Regions from separate parts of the Sporosarcina sp. SAFN-015 genome, predicted to be linked through region 2. Evidence: riboswitches for the same ligand, from Rfam matches in the RefSeq annotation. Region 2 holds a riboswitch; the other holds the start of a gene.
The links. A riboswitch is a leader RNA that binds a small molecule or an ion and turns the genes downstream of it on or off. The one in region 2 is predicted to bind thiamine pyrophosphate.
Positions count from the first base shown of each region.

Region 1: it holds a riboswitch for thiamine pyrophosphate, as region 2 does, so the genes downstream of both, ACR65H_RS10820 (3-oxoacyl-ACP reductase) here and tenA (thiaminase II) in region 2, are expected to answer to the same signal.

Region 1 is NZ_JBPFDR010000005.1:136,998-144,994, reverse strand. It holds gene ACR65H_RS10850 (suppressor of fused domain protein) at 1-440, shown strand, start outside; gene ACR65H_RS10845 (hypothetical protein) at 587-895, shown strand; partial or broken gene ACR65H_RS10840 (SMI1/KNR4 family protein) at 982-1,776, opposite strand; gene ACR65H_RS10835 (sigma-70 family RNA polymerase sigma factor) at 1,914-2,450, shown strand; gene ACR65H_RS10830 (helix-turn-helix transcriptional regulator) at 2,453-2,851, shown strand; gene ACR65H_RS10825 (FtsW/RodA/SpoVE family cell cycle protein) at 2,841-4,139, shown strand; TPP riboswitch at 4,443-4,543, shown strand; gene ACR65H_RS10820 (3-oxoacyl-ACP reductase) at 4,678-5,430, shown strand; gene ACR65H_RS10815 (LLM class flavin-dependent oxidoreductase) at 5,449-6,756, shown strand; gene ACR65H_RS10810 (serine hydrolase domain-containing protein) at 7,130-7,997, shown strand, end outside.
Region 2 is NZ_JBPFDR010000011.1:20,504-28,500, forward strand. It holds gene ACR65H_RS16620 (midas domain-containing protein) at 113-1,483, opposite strand; TPP riboswitch at 2,008-2,115, shown strand; gene tenA (thiaminase II) at 2,216-2,899, shown strand; gene thiM (hydroxyethylthiazole kinase) at 2,896-3,705, shown strand; gene thiD (bifunctional hydroxymethylpyrimidine kinase/phosphomethylpyrimidine kinase) at 3,702-4,541, shown strand; gene thiE (thiamine phosphate synthase) at 4,561-5,184, shown strand; gene thiW (energy coupling factor transporter S component ThiW) at 5,184-5,678, shown strand; gene ACR65H_RS16650 (M20 metallopeptidase family protein) at 5,785-7,005, opposite strand; gene ACR65H_RS16655 (YfcC family protein) at 7,034-7,997, opposite strand, start outside.

The sequences.
Region 1 (7,997 bases), on a different contig from region 2:
TTCCTGCCGTTCAGGAAAGTGTTCAAATCGGCATAGACCGCGACGGTTCGAGCACTGGTTATTTATTTGTGGATCAATTGACTTGGGAACCCGGTAAGAAAGGGTTGTTCAAAAAGAAGCCTTCTGTGCTCACAGTAGGAGCGAAGCAAGCTGAAACGGTTGGAAAGTTGTTGCAAGGCCGGTTGCTGAAGGGTAGAGATTTGAGATTAGTAAGTAAAGAGGCAAACGTCACATTGGAGCTTGCTCCAACGACTGGATTCGAAACAGTTGAGGGCACGGTCCATTTACGTCTTGATGAAACAGTTGTCAACGAGCTAATGCATAAACTTCTTCCAATAGAAGGAGAAATTCATTTGTCTTCTACTAACGACTTCATCATACAAGTCGTTAAAACGTACATTAAGGATCAAGATGGACAGGTCATCTCTATCGTTGGATAAAGGATCGAAACATTGTTTACCTAAGAATTTATTTAGAGGTAAGTATTATGACCACGCATTGTCCACTATTTTTTCTGCAAGCTGCATTTAGGGCGAACACTTTTCGTCATGTTCCGGTGGAAAAGGCTACTAAAGGAGAGACGCAAATGAGTGACATCAACTCTCAAAATTGCAATCTAAATATATGGTATTACCTACCTGATAATGTATGGGATAAAGTGAAAAATATATATGAGAGTATGCCGGGGTGGAAAGGATATAAAGATGGAATTCCTTATTGGTTCGGGTGTGAAGAAGATAATGTTTTCATTACGGCCTCCGTTGAACCAAGCGGATTATCTTTTTATGCGCGGATGAGTAATGATGATTGGCATTCCTGGATAGAGAGATTTAAATTGGAAGCGACACAAGTATTAGGATTTGCTGTCGGTGAACCGGAGGAAGGATTTATGTAACAATGCAATAACATGCAATAATGTCGTACGTGGAGAAGCCGGAATGGTAAGAGCCCGCTTTTAAAGCGAGCTCTCCATGAACCTGATTAAGCTTCTCGCAACGTATTAATAACTTCCTCCGCATAGGAATCGGTAAACCGGATCATCCCGTTCTCCTGTACAATCCGCCCTTCCTGCATGCGAATATCAAGCCAATCTGTAATGAAGGAAGGGGCATAGCCGCCTTGGCCGAATTCATCACCAAATACGATGATGCTCGGATAAACAGCTACATATTGATCGCGGCTCGTGTCTGGATTTGCCCTCGTATATAACCAAAACTGTACGTCATACATGACATATGATAATTCGTCTGCGTGAAATGAAAAATGGCCTTTCTCTTCGACAATCCGTGTACAGATGCTGCGGATTTTCTGTCCCACCTGCTCCAATTCGATTACCCGAGAGCACAGCTCCTCCAGCAGAGGAGAAAATTTGCCGTATGCTACTTTCCCCATGGCCTCGATTTTATCTTCCTCAGAAGTATCATATTGTTCATCGTTCACTAAGCCTTTAATAAACTCCTCGAAATTAGCGGCTAGGAAGGTAATCTTATAATCATCTTCCTGATCGACATGGACAACTGCAGGTTCGCCATCTGAACCGCTTGCCCGATAGTCTAACATGACGACATCATGACCGGCTGAAGGGCAATCACAGATCACCACACCGATATCAGGATATCCCCATTCCTCAATCATAAAAGGACTGCCGAGATCCCCGCACAGTGAATAGCTTTTCTCGCGACCAATTCCCATAATCCCCGAAATGGCAATATGATTTTCCGCCCAAGAAGTCGGTTCCTCTGTTGGAAAGTTGGTGTTCTTCGGCACCCCGCCATTCTAGAATTATCCCGGTAATGCTAAATACAAAGGCTGTCTATCGCTATTATTAGAAGTTCATATAGACTGCTATATATTACAAATAAAAAAACTTCTGCCAATCGGCACTCGTCTAATGTTATGAAGGGGGATATGAAGTGGATAGCTATTCAATTGAACAAACGAAGTTACTACCGTATGAAAAGATCATTGATGAACTCATGATTGATTATGGTCAAGATATATTACAGCTTGTTATGCAATACGTACATAACCTCTCCGTTGCGGAAGATTTAACACAAGAAATTTTTGTAAAGTGCTATAGGGCATTGCCGACATTCCAGTTTAATTCTTCAATGAAAACTTGGTTATGGCGCATTGCGATTAATCATACAAAAGATTATTTGAAAAGCTGGTATGCAAAAAATGTAGAAGCGACCGAAGATAATCGAATCGCACAAGTGAAAAGTGGAGTTTGTGTCGAGCAGCAAGTTATTAGGCAACAAGAAGATGAAGAACTAGCACGTACTGTGTTCGCACTACCGCTGAAATATCGTGAAGTCATCTATTTATGCTATTACGAGGAACAATCGATGAAGGAAATAGCAGACGTCCTGCAGCTAAACAAAAGTACCGTGAAAACGAGATTGCGTAAAGCAAAACAATTATTGAAGAATCGATTGGAGTGTGAGTAGGAGTGGAAGAACGCTTAAAAAATTTGAAAAAAGCAGTCGATCAAACTGTCTTTAATAAAGTAGAATTTAAAACAAAACATCGACAGCAAATACATAAACAGTTACAAGTATTATCCTTACAACAAACATTACTATCCATGCTCACAGAATCAAAGTCAGGCACGGAAATAACGCAAATGCTGCATGTCCGTGGTGTCGAGCAAATTGTTCATAATGAAGGGATGATTTATTCGGTTTTACATGAAGCCGAGCAGCACGGTTGGCTTTCTGCAAGGTGGGAAAGTGGTGTGAAGTACTATCAATTAACGAAGCTCGGGAAAAAGCGATTACAGCAAGACAATGCGCATGAAAAGCTATCTCTTAAGGAACTAATTTGGGGGGTGCGCATGAATGTTGATTAAGGAGTTTCTACAGCAAGTTACAAGCTATATCCGTTCAAAAGAGGCACGTAGCTATGTAGAAGAAGAATTGCACCACCATCTGACGAAATCCAAACAAGCCTGGGTGAATTCAGGCTACTCTTCAATAGAAGCTGAGCAAAAAGCCATTGAGGAAATGGGCTCTGCTTCACAGCTCGGAAAATCAATGGACAAAATTCACCGGCCAAAATGGGATTTCTGGCTAATTGGCGCAGTGTTGCTATTGATTGCTGTAAGCATTACACCAATCTTAACGACAGATTTCAGCCATCGATTTGGTGTAGATATGACGAATTACTTTGTTAAAAATAAAATCCTTCATATCATACTAGCCGTTGCAGGGATAGCCGTCATCATGTATTTTGATTATCGTAAACTGCAATGCTATAGTATGTTCTTTTATAGAGGGGCACTGTTGTTATTAATCGTTCTCTGGGCTATGCCCAACATCTTTGTTAATGGAGAAGCAATGTATAAAATAGGTCCAATTCGTTTGCAGGCATGGATGGCGCTTCCGTTGTTATTAGTAGCCTTTGCAGGATTTTTCACTGAACGCAAATGGAGAGGTTGGAAACTGACTGGATTATTTCTACTTCCAATATTCTTATTCATGATGATAGGAAGTCTTTCTGTAACGCTACTATATATGGGAGTTGTAGCCGTTTTGTTTAGCTTTAGCTATTTCAACCGAAAAGCGAAGCTTATTGTGTTTTTAATAGTAGGGGGAATGGGGTTAGCGATAGCGGCATTTAGTGTTTATGCATATCACTATTTACTTGAGCCATATCAAACAGTACGCATCAGAGCTTTTTTACATCCTGAATTATATGCGGATTCAGCAGGCTACATGATGCTCCAATTAAATGAAGCACTTGCACGGGCTGGCTGGTTCGGGGCAGATAGGCTTCACTACATTCCTGAAGCCCACACTGATTATGCTTTGGTACAGCTTATTCAATCGTATGGCTATGTTGCAGGACTCGCAGTCATTGGTATCATATTCGCTGTTGCGCTACGCATTTTGTGGCTTGTTACTACAATGCCACAATCATATGGTAAGTTACTCGTTATCGCAGCAGGAACATTATACAGTTGCCAGAGTATTTACTCTGTTTTAATGGTGTTTGGCTTCTTACCACTAACAGGCGTGCCGTTACCGTTTATTAGTTACGGGATTACACCATTGCTGATAAATGCCTTTCTAATAGGCTTAGTCTTAAGCGTCTATCGGAGAAAAGCGTTTATCGGAAAACAAATTTACTCTGCATAAATCATCCATCTGAAGATGATGGCAACACAGAATGTGTGACGCTAAGTATATCATTGTCTCTATGGCAAAGATATTTGACTGGCGTCAATATCGGATCAAAAACAAAAATATCGGGTTTACATTTATCACTCTGTCATTTCGTTCATGAGCAGTAAAGCATTGTTACTCAAGGGCGGACAAGCACCAAGGAAATAAATGGTCCAGTTGTAATAGATCATACTATATGATATGGTTTAAAGTGCAAACTAATAGAAATATTATAAATGGCAGCATGATCTTTTATAAAAACTTTAAAAACTTAATAGTATGCACTAGGGGTGTTATTTAACTGAGATGAGTAGAGACTCAAACCCTTTGAACCTGATCTAGCTGAAACTAGCGTAGGAAAGTGTAAACTCTCGGACATACGAAGAGGGATGACTCTGTCTTCTTTTTGGTGTGTCGTCATAGTTTTACGCAACTTTCCTTTTGGAAGGTTGCGTTTTTTTATTAGCTGCCATTTACCGATTCAAAACGTATAAGAACAGGAGTGGTTAGGATGAGTAAAGTCGTATTGGTAACAGGAAGTAGTCAAGGACTAGGGGCAACGATCGTAAGAACATTGGCAAGCCAAGGATTTCGGGTAGTCGTCAATTACAATAAGAGCAAAGAGGCAGCCGACAAGATTGTTTCCGAGATTGGAAAGGAGTATGCGATTGCCATTCAAGCTGATGTAACCAATCGAACAGAAGTGGATCGTATGGTAGAAGAGGCAACTGACTATTTTGGGCAAATTGATGTTGTGGTGAATAATGCATTAATCGATTTCAAATTTGATCCAATCAAGCAGAAACCTTTCGCAGAACTAACTTGGGATGACTATCAAAGACAGTTGGATGGTACTTTAAAAGCAGCATATAACGTAATTCAAAGTGTCATACCTCAATTTATTGAACGACAAAATGGAAGTATTATCAATATAGGGACGAATCTATTTCAGAATCCTGTCGTTCCTTATCATGAATATACAACAGCGAAAGCCGGATTGATCGGTTTTACACGTAATATTGCTGCCGAGTTAGGAGCATATGGCATAAAAGCGAATGTCGTTTCAGGAGGCTTATTGAAAACAACTAACGCCAGTGCTGTTACAACGCCGGAAGTATTCGATTTGATTGCAAGTTCTACGCCACTGAAGAAGGTCACCACGCCACAAGAAGTAGCGAATATGGTCGCATATTTGTCTTCAGACAATGCAAGCGGTATTACAGGGCAGAATATCACAGTCGATGGCGGTTTAACAATGAACTGACAAATGGGGGAGTGAAAAATGGTTGAAATGAACGCAAAACAACTAAACTTAGGTGTTTTGCTGTATGGCTGCGGACACCACCAAGCTGCGTGGCTTATGCCTGACTCAAGTGTTGAACGGATTGGTGATATTACCTATTATCAAAACTTAGCCAAGTTGGCGGAAAAGGGCCTATTTGACGTCGTATTCTTTGCAGATAATCAATCTTTTGTAGGCAAAGATTGCAGTGATATGCCGGCGTTTTGGTTTGACCCGCTCATCAATTTAACAGCCATATCCCAAGTGACAGACCATGTGGGATTAGTTCCAACGATATCAAGTACTTTTTCGAATCCTTTTACAGCTTCACGACAGCTTTTAAGTTTAGACCATCTTACAAAAGGTCGTGTAGGTTGGAATCTTGTTACTTCAATGACTGATGTTGAAGCACAAAATCATAGTATGGATAAGCTGCCGTCTCATGATGAACGCTATGAAAAAGCAGATGAATTTGCTACTTTAATGAATCATTTATTTCTTTCATGGGATAGCAAAGCGTTTCTGCATGAACGTGAAGAGAAAAAATTGATCGATCCTTCACACATCACGCCATTTCATCACGAAGGTACCTACTTTAAAGTGTGTGGTCCGTCCACTACGCCGAAAAGTCCTCAAGGTAAACCGGTCGCAATGCAGGCAGGGGCGTCCAAGCAAGGCATTGCATTAGCTGCAAAGCATGCAGATGCAGTTTACTCAGTGTCGTGGAACTTCAAGCAAGCAAAAAGGTTTCGAGAAAAAATCAATGAGCAAATGAAACAAAGCGAGAATAGCAACAGATATATTAAAGTGTTTCCGGGCTTAGTCACCTATGTCGGCAAGAGTCGTGAAGAGGCTTTAGCCAAGAAAGCGGCATTAGATGTACAGTTACCTATTGACACGGCATTAAAACAGCTGAGCATTTTTATTCGGCAAGACTGCTCCAATTGGGCACTTGATGAAAAGGTTCCACCATTGCCGCCTGTGGAGGAATTTACTGGACCGGTCGGCCGATATGAGACGATAATAGAAATTATTCATGATACAAACCCAACAGTAAGGGAATTATTGGGGTATCTAAATGCTGGTGGAGGACATTTCACGCTCATCGGCACACCTGAAGAGATTGTCGATCAGATGGAGCTTTGGTTTAAAGCAGGGGTAGCCGATGGATTTAATCTTATGCCTCCCACATTGCCGAGTAGTTTAGAAGACTTTGTTGAATTCATAGTACCGGAGCTGCAAAAGAGAGGTCTTTTCAAAAAATATTATGAAGGACATACATTACGTAGACATTTAGGGCTAACATAATAAAAGATCATGAAAAGGGGAGCGATTCAATAACGCTGCCCTTTGGATTCCGTCTATAGCCCCAGAAATTCCGTTGGTTTTTCAGTATAATCAACCCTTTCCAATTCCACATATCAACATTCAATATACGTCCAGATACGGCCCTATGAATTCCGTAGAATTCACGTGCCATTTTTGTGTCTCCGATTGTTGTGGCAAGCAAGTCTTTCATTTCACTAAATAGACTTGTGGCGTACTTCGACGGTCCATTGTCCAACACAATTGAAGGCTTCTCATTTAGTTAGTTAAACTTTTGGGAAGCCTCTTTTCCTGCATGCAAATAGACATCAACTAATATAATCAAATAGTCTGCAAGAAGGGAGGTTAGGAACTGATGGTGACTAAAAAATACGATGAGATCTTTAGCCGAGTCGTGAAATCAAAGCATATACATGAGTCTGTACTATTTATCCAAAATGGAAATGGGGATTTTTCATACAAAAATGAGTATGGGGGCAAGAGCATAGATGCGCCATTGCTCATGGCAAGTATTACGAAGCTGTTTACAACTACATGCATTTTAATTTTGCTGGAGCAAGGGAAACTCTCATTAGATGATAAAGTGACACGTTTTTTTGATAAAGAGAAACTTAGTGGGCTCCATCTCTATAAAGGACAGGAGTATACCGCAAAATTGACCATCGCTCATTTGCTGTTTCAGACAAGCGGGTTACCGGATGTATCTGAAGAAGGTAAAAATAATCTTCGAAAACGTGTACTTCAGGAAGATATGAACATCACAATTGACGAAATAATAGCGTTTACGAAAGAGATGAAACCACACTTTGCACCTGACACATTAAATAGATCACATTATGCGGATATCAATTTTGATATTTTAGGCCAGATTATTGAGTCCCTTACGAATTCTTCATTGGAAGATGTCTATAAATCTTTCATTTTTGAACCATTGAAGCTTGAGAAAACATATTTACCTATAGATGAGGATGATTTTATTCCCAGTATTTATTTTAAAAATAATGCGCTTTCCCTTCCGAAATACATTAAAAGCTGTCGAGCGAGTGGAGGGGCAATTACCACTGCCCGCGAAATGATGGTCTTTATTAAAGCGTTTTTTGGAGGAGATTTATTTAATCAAGAAATCTTCAACCAATTGGAGATGTATAAGAAGTTACAAATCAGCTTTTATCCCATTCAATATGGTGGCGGCTATATGAGAATCCCATTAGGTGGATTTACAA
Region 2 (7,997 bases):
TAATTTATATTAATTTCGCCGTGGGGCATACGGTTTAGGCAGGGAATAATGATATCCCCTGTTAGTATGGGATGCATTGCTTATTCAGTTTTAGTTTTAGTTTGTTGCTATCTTATTTTTTAAGCAATCCGAAAAATGAGTTGTATGCTGTGACAACTTGGTTGTAGTATCCAACGAGTTTGTCCCAAACTGTTGTTTGAACATCTTCTGTAACTGTTTCTTCAGGAGCTTCTTCTTCAGTAGCAGGTTCTTCCACTACATCTTCACCGTCACCGGGTACTTCTGTTGCATTTTCTTCATCAGCCGGAGCATCAGTAGCTTCTTCTTCGTCAGCAGGAGCGTCGGTAGCTTCCTCTTCGTCAGCAGGAGCGTCGGTAGCTTCCTCTTCGTCAGCTGGCGCATCAGTAGCTTCTTCTTCATCAGCTGGTGCATCCGTAGCTTCCTCTTCATCTACAGGTGTATCTGTAGTTTCTTCCTTGTCAGCAGGTACTTCTTCTGCTTCTTCACCTGGCAAGACAATCCCAAGATGATTTTGGATAGCAAGATTGTAGTAGTCAATCAAACTTACATAATTTTGTAAGATGGATTTGTACTCATTTACTTGCTCGTCTGTTATAATAGAATCGGTTGATTGGTCAGTTGGCGTAGTATCTTCATTGATATTTTCGTCAGCTGGCTTTTCTGTTTCTTTGGCATCTTCTTCTACAGGTGCATCCGTAGCTTCTTCATCTTCAGTTGGAGTATCTACGGCTTCCTCTTCGTCAGCAGGAGCGTCCGTAACATCCTCTTCATCTGCAGGAGTCTCTACAGCTTCCTCTTCATCAGCTGGTAGCTCAACAGTTTCGTCTTCCTCAACTGGAGCGTCCGTAGCTTCCTCTTCATCCGCCGGAGCATCAACAGTTTCTTCTTCATCCGCCGGAGCGTCTACAGCTTCTTCATCGTCAGCTGGAGTATCTACAGCTTCTTCTTCATCCGCCGGAGCGTCTACAGCTTCTTCATCGTCAGCTGGAGTATCCACAGCTTCTTCTTCATCAGCAGGAGCATCTACAGCTTCTTCTTCATCAGCCGGAGCGTCTACAGCTTCTTCTTCATCAACTGGAGCGTCTACAGCCTCTTCATCGTCAACTGGAGTATCAGTAGCTTCTTCATCGTCAGCTGGAGTGTCAACAGCTTCTTCATCGTTATTAGGTATATCTGTTGTATCATCGTCATCTGTAGAATCATCATCACCTGGTTCAGCGGCTACAAAGTTTTTATTGGCAATTGTACGCATGAATTGTCCTTTTTCAGGTGAGCCCGGAATAGTTGTTGCGTAATGGGAAACCTTTTCACCGTGGTTATTAAACTCTTTTTCGCCATTTTCAGCTGCAAAAGCTGAACCGCCTGCTCCAAAAATAGCAGCAGTTAGCATTGATGTCGACATGACAAACGGTAAAATCTTCTTTTTCGTGTTCTTCTCATTACGATTCGTTTCGTTAACCAAGAATGATCAAACTCCCTTTTCATAAATTTTTTTTGACTTGCTTACTAGATAATGAAGCGAAATAACACTCATTCTTTCAAGTCGTTATGTACATCCGCCTCCTTCTCAAGTAAAAAGTATAGGGATCGTTTTTTACTATTCTCTCAAAACTTCCAACCGAATAGTGTAGCAGTGTCCCTTCTGCACATGACTAACAATAACAAAAGAAAATAACAGTGGTGTGACAACCAATTAACAAGTATTCATGGAAATATTAACCGTTGTAATAATATAAATACGTGTGAAAAGACTAAAAAGAGGGTTAAACCTAATTAATTCGACCCTCATTATCCAAATTATTCCTATCTGAAAAACGTTAACAACATGCTATGCGTCTGCGATATATTACTTTGTAAATACATTTTCGAATGGACTAAATGGTCTAGCGTTGTTTATTTCCAAATATTACAGCCGGGTTAATCAATGATGTCACAACCTTGCGAAACTACTAAACTATGTTATAGTGGAGATGAAAACTGAAAAGAGTTAACCACTGGGGGAGTCTTTGTGAAAGACTGAGACGTGTATCGATACGCGGACCCTTCGAACCTGATCTTGCTCATACCAGCGTAGGGAAGTGGATCGCACATCTTCCAAAGGTTATCTTACGCCGATTTGCGAGCCGCTTCTTCAACGATTGTGTTGAGTGAAGCGGCTTTTTTGGTTTTCCAAAACAAAAGAGGAGTGGTTGGAATGACGTTTTGTGAAGAGGTACGGAAGGAATGCAACGATGTTTGGGAGGCAAGCTTTCATCACCCGTTCATCGCAGCACTTGCTGAAGGGACATTGCCTGAAGAGGTGTTCAAACATTATGTTCTGCAAGACTCCTATTATTTGAAGCATTTTGCGAAAGTGCATGCGATGGCAGCTGTACAGGCAACGGATTTATTGACGGTGCAACGGTTTGCGCAACATGCGGATGGAACTTGCGGGGCGGAAATTTCATTGCATGAAGGCTTCTTTGGAATGTTGGGCGTTACAGATGAGGATATTGAAAAATTCGAGCCGGCGCCGACGGCATATGCGTACACGTCGCATTTATACCGGGCGGCGTTGGAAGGTGACTTGGCCGCTACATTATCCGCATTATTGCCATGTTATTGGCTGTATTACGAAATAGGCGAGCGGTTGAAGGACGCGAAACCGAATCATCCGATTTATGACAAATGGATTGCTACGTACAGCTCTGAATGGTTCGAACAGGCAACCCGTGAACAGATCGACCGTTTGAATAAACTGACCGAACAACTTCCAAAGCAAAGACGTGAACAATTGAAAGCTCATTTCATTAAGAGTACCCACTATGAATTGCAGTTTTGGGAAATGGCATGGACGAAGCAAAAATGGTCACTTGAAACAAACGAGGTACATGTATGACAGACCAATTACCATTGTTGGATGAACTGCGTCAGCAAAACCCGTTAGTGCATTGCATTACGAATCATGTCGTTTCAAACTTTCAAGCGAACGGCCTGTTGGCATTGGGGGCTTCTCCCATCATGGCGGATGCAATCGAGGAGGCGGCGGAAGTATCTGCCATTTCCTCGTGTACATTGCTTAATATTGGAACGTTGGACAGTTCGGCTGTTGAATCAATGATCGCTGCCGGAAAAAGCGCTTCCTTTAAAGGTAAGCCCCTCGTACTGGATCCTGTCGGAGCAGGAGCGACTGCTTTCCGAAAACGGACGGTCGCTAAACTTCTAAAGGAATTGGATATTACACTCATCCGCGGAAATGCAGGTGAAATTGCATCCATCGCGGGTGTTGAATGGAAAGCGAGAGGCGTCGATGCGGGTGTCGGTTCGGCAAATATTGCCGAGGCTGCTAAAGAGGTGGCCAGCCGCCATCGTTGTCTCGTTGCGGTAAGCGGTGAGACTGACATCGTGACGGATGGTGAAAAAATAATCCGTATAACAGGAGGGCATTTGCTCATGACGCGAATTACGGGCATGGGTTGTCTGTTAAGTGCTGTGTCCGCCGCTTTTCTTTCGGTCGGTAAGGATGCGCCGATTGATATAGTTGCATATAGTCTTGCGTTTTACAAAAAAGCGGGTGAATTGGCGGCAAAGCAAGCTTCTGGCCCAGGAGATTTTGCTGTTCATTTCCTAAATGCTTTACACCAATTGGACGGTGAAGCAATCAACTTCGATCACCATTGTTTTATAGAGGAGGTTGTCAAATGACTTCGGTTGCACTCACAATTGCAGGCTCGGACAGTGGAGGCGGGGCAGGCATCCAGGCGGATTTGAAAACATTCCAGGAACTTGGGGCGTTCGGAACGTCCGCATTGACGGCCGTAACCGCTCAAAATACGTTAGGTGTCCATGCGGTCCAGCCGATAGAGACGGAAATTGTCATTGCCCAAATTGAAGCGGTGCTAACTGATTTCACAGTCGGAGCTGCCAAAACCGGGATGCTGTTCTCTGCAGAAATTATTGAAGCGGTTGCCGATACATTGAATCGTCACGAGCGAATCCCTTTAGTCATTGATCCCGTGATGATAGCGAAAGGCGGTGCTTCGCTTCTTCAGCATTCAGCGATTGCAGCATTGAAAGAGCACCTCATTCCAACAGCGACACTCTTGACGCCCAATATTCCTGAAGCGGAAGTGTTGACGGGAATGACGATCGTTTCAATGAAAGACATGGAGAATGCCGCAAATCAACTGCTCCAGATGGGAGCTGGAGCCGTACTGCTGAAAGGGGGGCACCGGGTAGATACTCCTTATGCAGAGGATTTATTCATGTCAGCGAACGGCGAAAGCTTTCTTATGAGAAGCAAGCGGATCGATACGAAAGACACGCATGGCACGGGATGTACTTTCGCTGCAGCCATTACGGCAGAGCTTGCGAAAGGGATGCCAATGAATGAAGCAGTTGTTACCGCAAAATACTTTATCCATGCAGCAATTGAAGAGGGGCTATCCATTGGCAATGGACACGGGCCGACAAACCATACGGCGTTTCGGAATCGGGGCAATGCTGAACGGAAGGAAGTCGAATTGATTGAGAAACGTTGACGTTACGCTTTACTTCATAATGGGTTCGACGAATGCTGAGAATCCGCTCTCCGTATTGGAAGACGCTTTAAAAGGCGGAATCACTTGTTTTCAGCTCCGTGAAAAGGGGGCACACGCACTTGTCGGGAAGGAGAAGAAAGCATTCGCGCAAAGTTGCCAGCAGTTATGTGCACAATATGGCGTGCCGTTCATCGTGAATGATGATGTCGATCTTGCCCTAGAAATTGACGCGGATGGCGTCCATGTCGGGCAGGACGATGCTGAGGCGCGATTTGTCCGAAAAAGGATTGGGCCCGGAAAGATATTGGGGGTTTCCGTCCATACAATAGAAGAAACAGAAGCGGCTATGTCAGCGGGAGCGGATTATGTCGGCATGGGGCCTGTATATCCGACGAAATCGAAAGACGATGCGAAACCGGTTGCTGGCACAGCGATGATCGAAGAAGTCGCAAAGTTACATCCTGATTTGCCGATTGTCGGAATTGGTGGCATTACGTCATTCAATGCCGAGCCGGTCTTCAAGGCAGGCGCAAATGGCATATCTGTCATTTCAGCGATTGCTTCATCTACTAATCCTGAAAAGGCGGTGCGCCTTCTAAAGGAAGCTTCATTAAATTGGAGTCGTGAAAGGAGCGTGTTGTGATGAGTACGCGAAAGCTTGTCTTGATGACTGTATTCACGGCGATTGCGGTGGCGGGATCCGCATTCGTCTCTTTTCCTGCAGGGATTGCACGCGCCTATCCGATCCAACATGCAGTCAATGTCATCGCCGCAATCCTGCTAGGACCGATTCCCGCCGTCATCATTGCTTTCATGACCGGATTGGTTCGCATATTGACAGGCACTGGGTCATTGCTCGCTTTTCCGGGAGGGATGATCGGCGCGGCACTTGCCGGGCTGCTGTATAAGCAGTCGGGGCGAGCATGGTTGGCAGCAATTGGAGAAATCATCGGGACCGGTATTATCGCGTCGTTGTTTGCGGTTCCATATGCGGCTGTCCTTATGGGCACGACCGTCACCGCATTCTTCTTCATGCCCCCTTTTCTCGTTTCAAGCGTAAGCGGGGCAGTAATCGGCGTCGTTGTTGCGGTTCGGCTGCAAAGCATGCCTGTGGGCAAGAGGTTGCAGAGTTTCTAAGGTTATACGTTTTCCATTATCATTCTCGTCGCGTTCATCAAAATGATATCAAAACAAAAAGCGTCAACCCCAATCAATTGGGTTGACGCTTTATTAGTATTTTGTATTAATGCTGGCTTTTCAACCATTGCATTGCTACGTTTGCGTGTAATGCAGCACCGTATTTAAAGATGTCCTCATTTTGTTTCATGCGAGGGTTGTGAACAGGAGCTTCGCCTTCTTTCCCTGTACCTAACACAACAAAGGCAGACGGTACTTGTTGGGAGATATAGGAGAAATCTTCTGAACCGCTTAATACCCCGTTATCGAGAATGTTATCTGCCCCGACCACATCTTTAAGGAAAGGGGCGATTGCGTCGATGAAATCAGGATTGTTGTACGTCGTTGGTGTATGGAATTCTGTTATGCTGTATTCACCGCGCCATGCTTTTACGACATGGTCGATCATTTCAGGAATCCTTTCACATAAATGATCCCGGGTTTTTTGATCATAACTGCGCATATTTCCGCTTAATACCGCTTTTTCTGGGATGACATTCGTCACAGTGCCGCCATTCATGGCACCGATTGAAAATGTAACACTTTGACTAGGATCCGCTTCACGTGTGAATAATAGATTTAAACTTGTATATAACTGATTCATAATCATATTGGCATCAATCGTTTTATGGGGCTGCGAGCTATGACCGCCATATCCTTTAATATCCACAATATACGTATCCATTGCCTGTGATAGTGTTCCTTTGCTAACTGAAAGCGTGCCAGCTTCCTGGTCCGGCATAATATGAATGCCGAACGCGGCATCCACTTTCGGGTTTTCCAATGCGCCGTCATCGATCATTAGCTTCGAACCGTATCCCCATTCTTCTCCTGGTTGGAAAAACAACTTAACCGTCCCTTTTAAGTCGGCTTCATGATTCTTTAAAATTTGGGCAGCTCCTAAAAGCATAGCAACATGTGAATCATGGCCGCAGGCATGCATGAGGCCGGGCTTTTCAGATTTGAATTCCGACTCCACTTCTTCTTGAATAGGCAGGGCATCCATATCGGCACGAAGAAGGATACAAGGGGAACCTTCACCGATTGTTGCTACAATACCTGTGCAATTTGCCTGATCGCCAAATCCAGCCCTTACATACTTTTCCCTAATCTCGGGCGGCACGACACCACATTGCTTGTGGGTAATTCCCATCTCATCAAGGCGTTGCTGAATATATTTTTGTGTATTTGGCAAATCAAACCCGATTTCCGGATGTTGATGCAAATATCGGCGATCTTTAACAATCTGTTCTTCGTATTTTTTTGCTTCTTCCACAATGTTCATCATTCAAACATCTCCTTCTTATTACGAGATTTCAAGCTGGCCCTAACCCCATATAATGAGCAATGACGATTAAAATAAAGGCAGCAAAATGTAGCAACATAAATAATTTAAATGAGAATTTCACCCAATCGGCATAATTCACATTGGACATTCCAAGCGCAGCCATTAACCCTCCGGAAGTTGGCCATAAATAGTTCGTAAAGCCATCCCCGAATTGATATACGACAACCATGACTTGTTGATTGATCCCTAATATTTTTCCGAGCGGCCCCATGATCGGCATTAAAATCATTGCTTTTCCACTTCCGGAAACGACAAAGAAATTGAAGAAAATGACCACTAAGAAAAGAATCAATAACGTAATTATGGATCCAGTGTGGCTTAATAAGCCTGATAACGAATGGACAGCTGTATCAATGATTTGGGCTTGGTCCATCAAAATCATGACAGATCGAGCAAAACCAATCGCTAATCCTGTTGGGAGAAGTCTTGCTGCCCCCTCACCGAATGTGACTGCTGCTTCACTTGGGCTAAGTCTTAAAATGATGACTAAGAATACAGCATAAATCGCGTAGACTGCTGACAACTGTGGCATACCCCAACCGAGTTGGATGGCACCAAAGGCACTTCCTACTAAAACACCAACCAACCCTAATAATGCAATCTTTTTAGGTAATGTAAATTCCTCTTCTTCATATTCCGCAGATTGGGTGTTTTGCAGTTGTTCTGCATACTCTTCCATTACAATACTCTTCGTAGGATCCGCTTTTGTTTTATTCGCATATCGAAGAATATAAACAGCAGAGATGACGACAAAGATGAGTAAAGATATGATCCGGAATCCGAGCCCGGAATAGATCGGCAATCCTACAATCGATTGACTGACACCTGTCGTATAGAAGTTCACGACACCTGCTGTAAAGCCAATCGCCAAACCAACTGTTGACGTAGCGAAGGCCGTAATTCGGTCATATCCCATCCCCATCACTACAGCC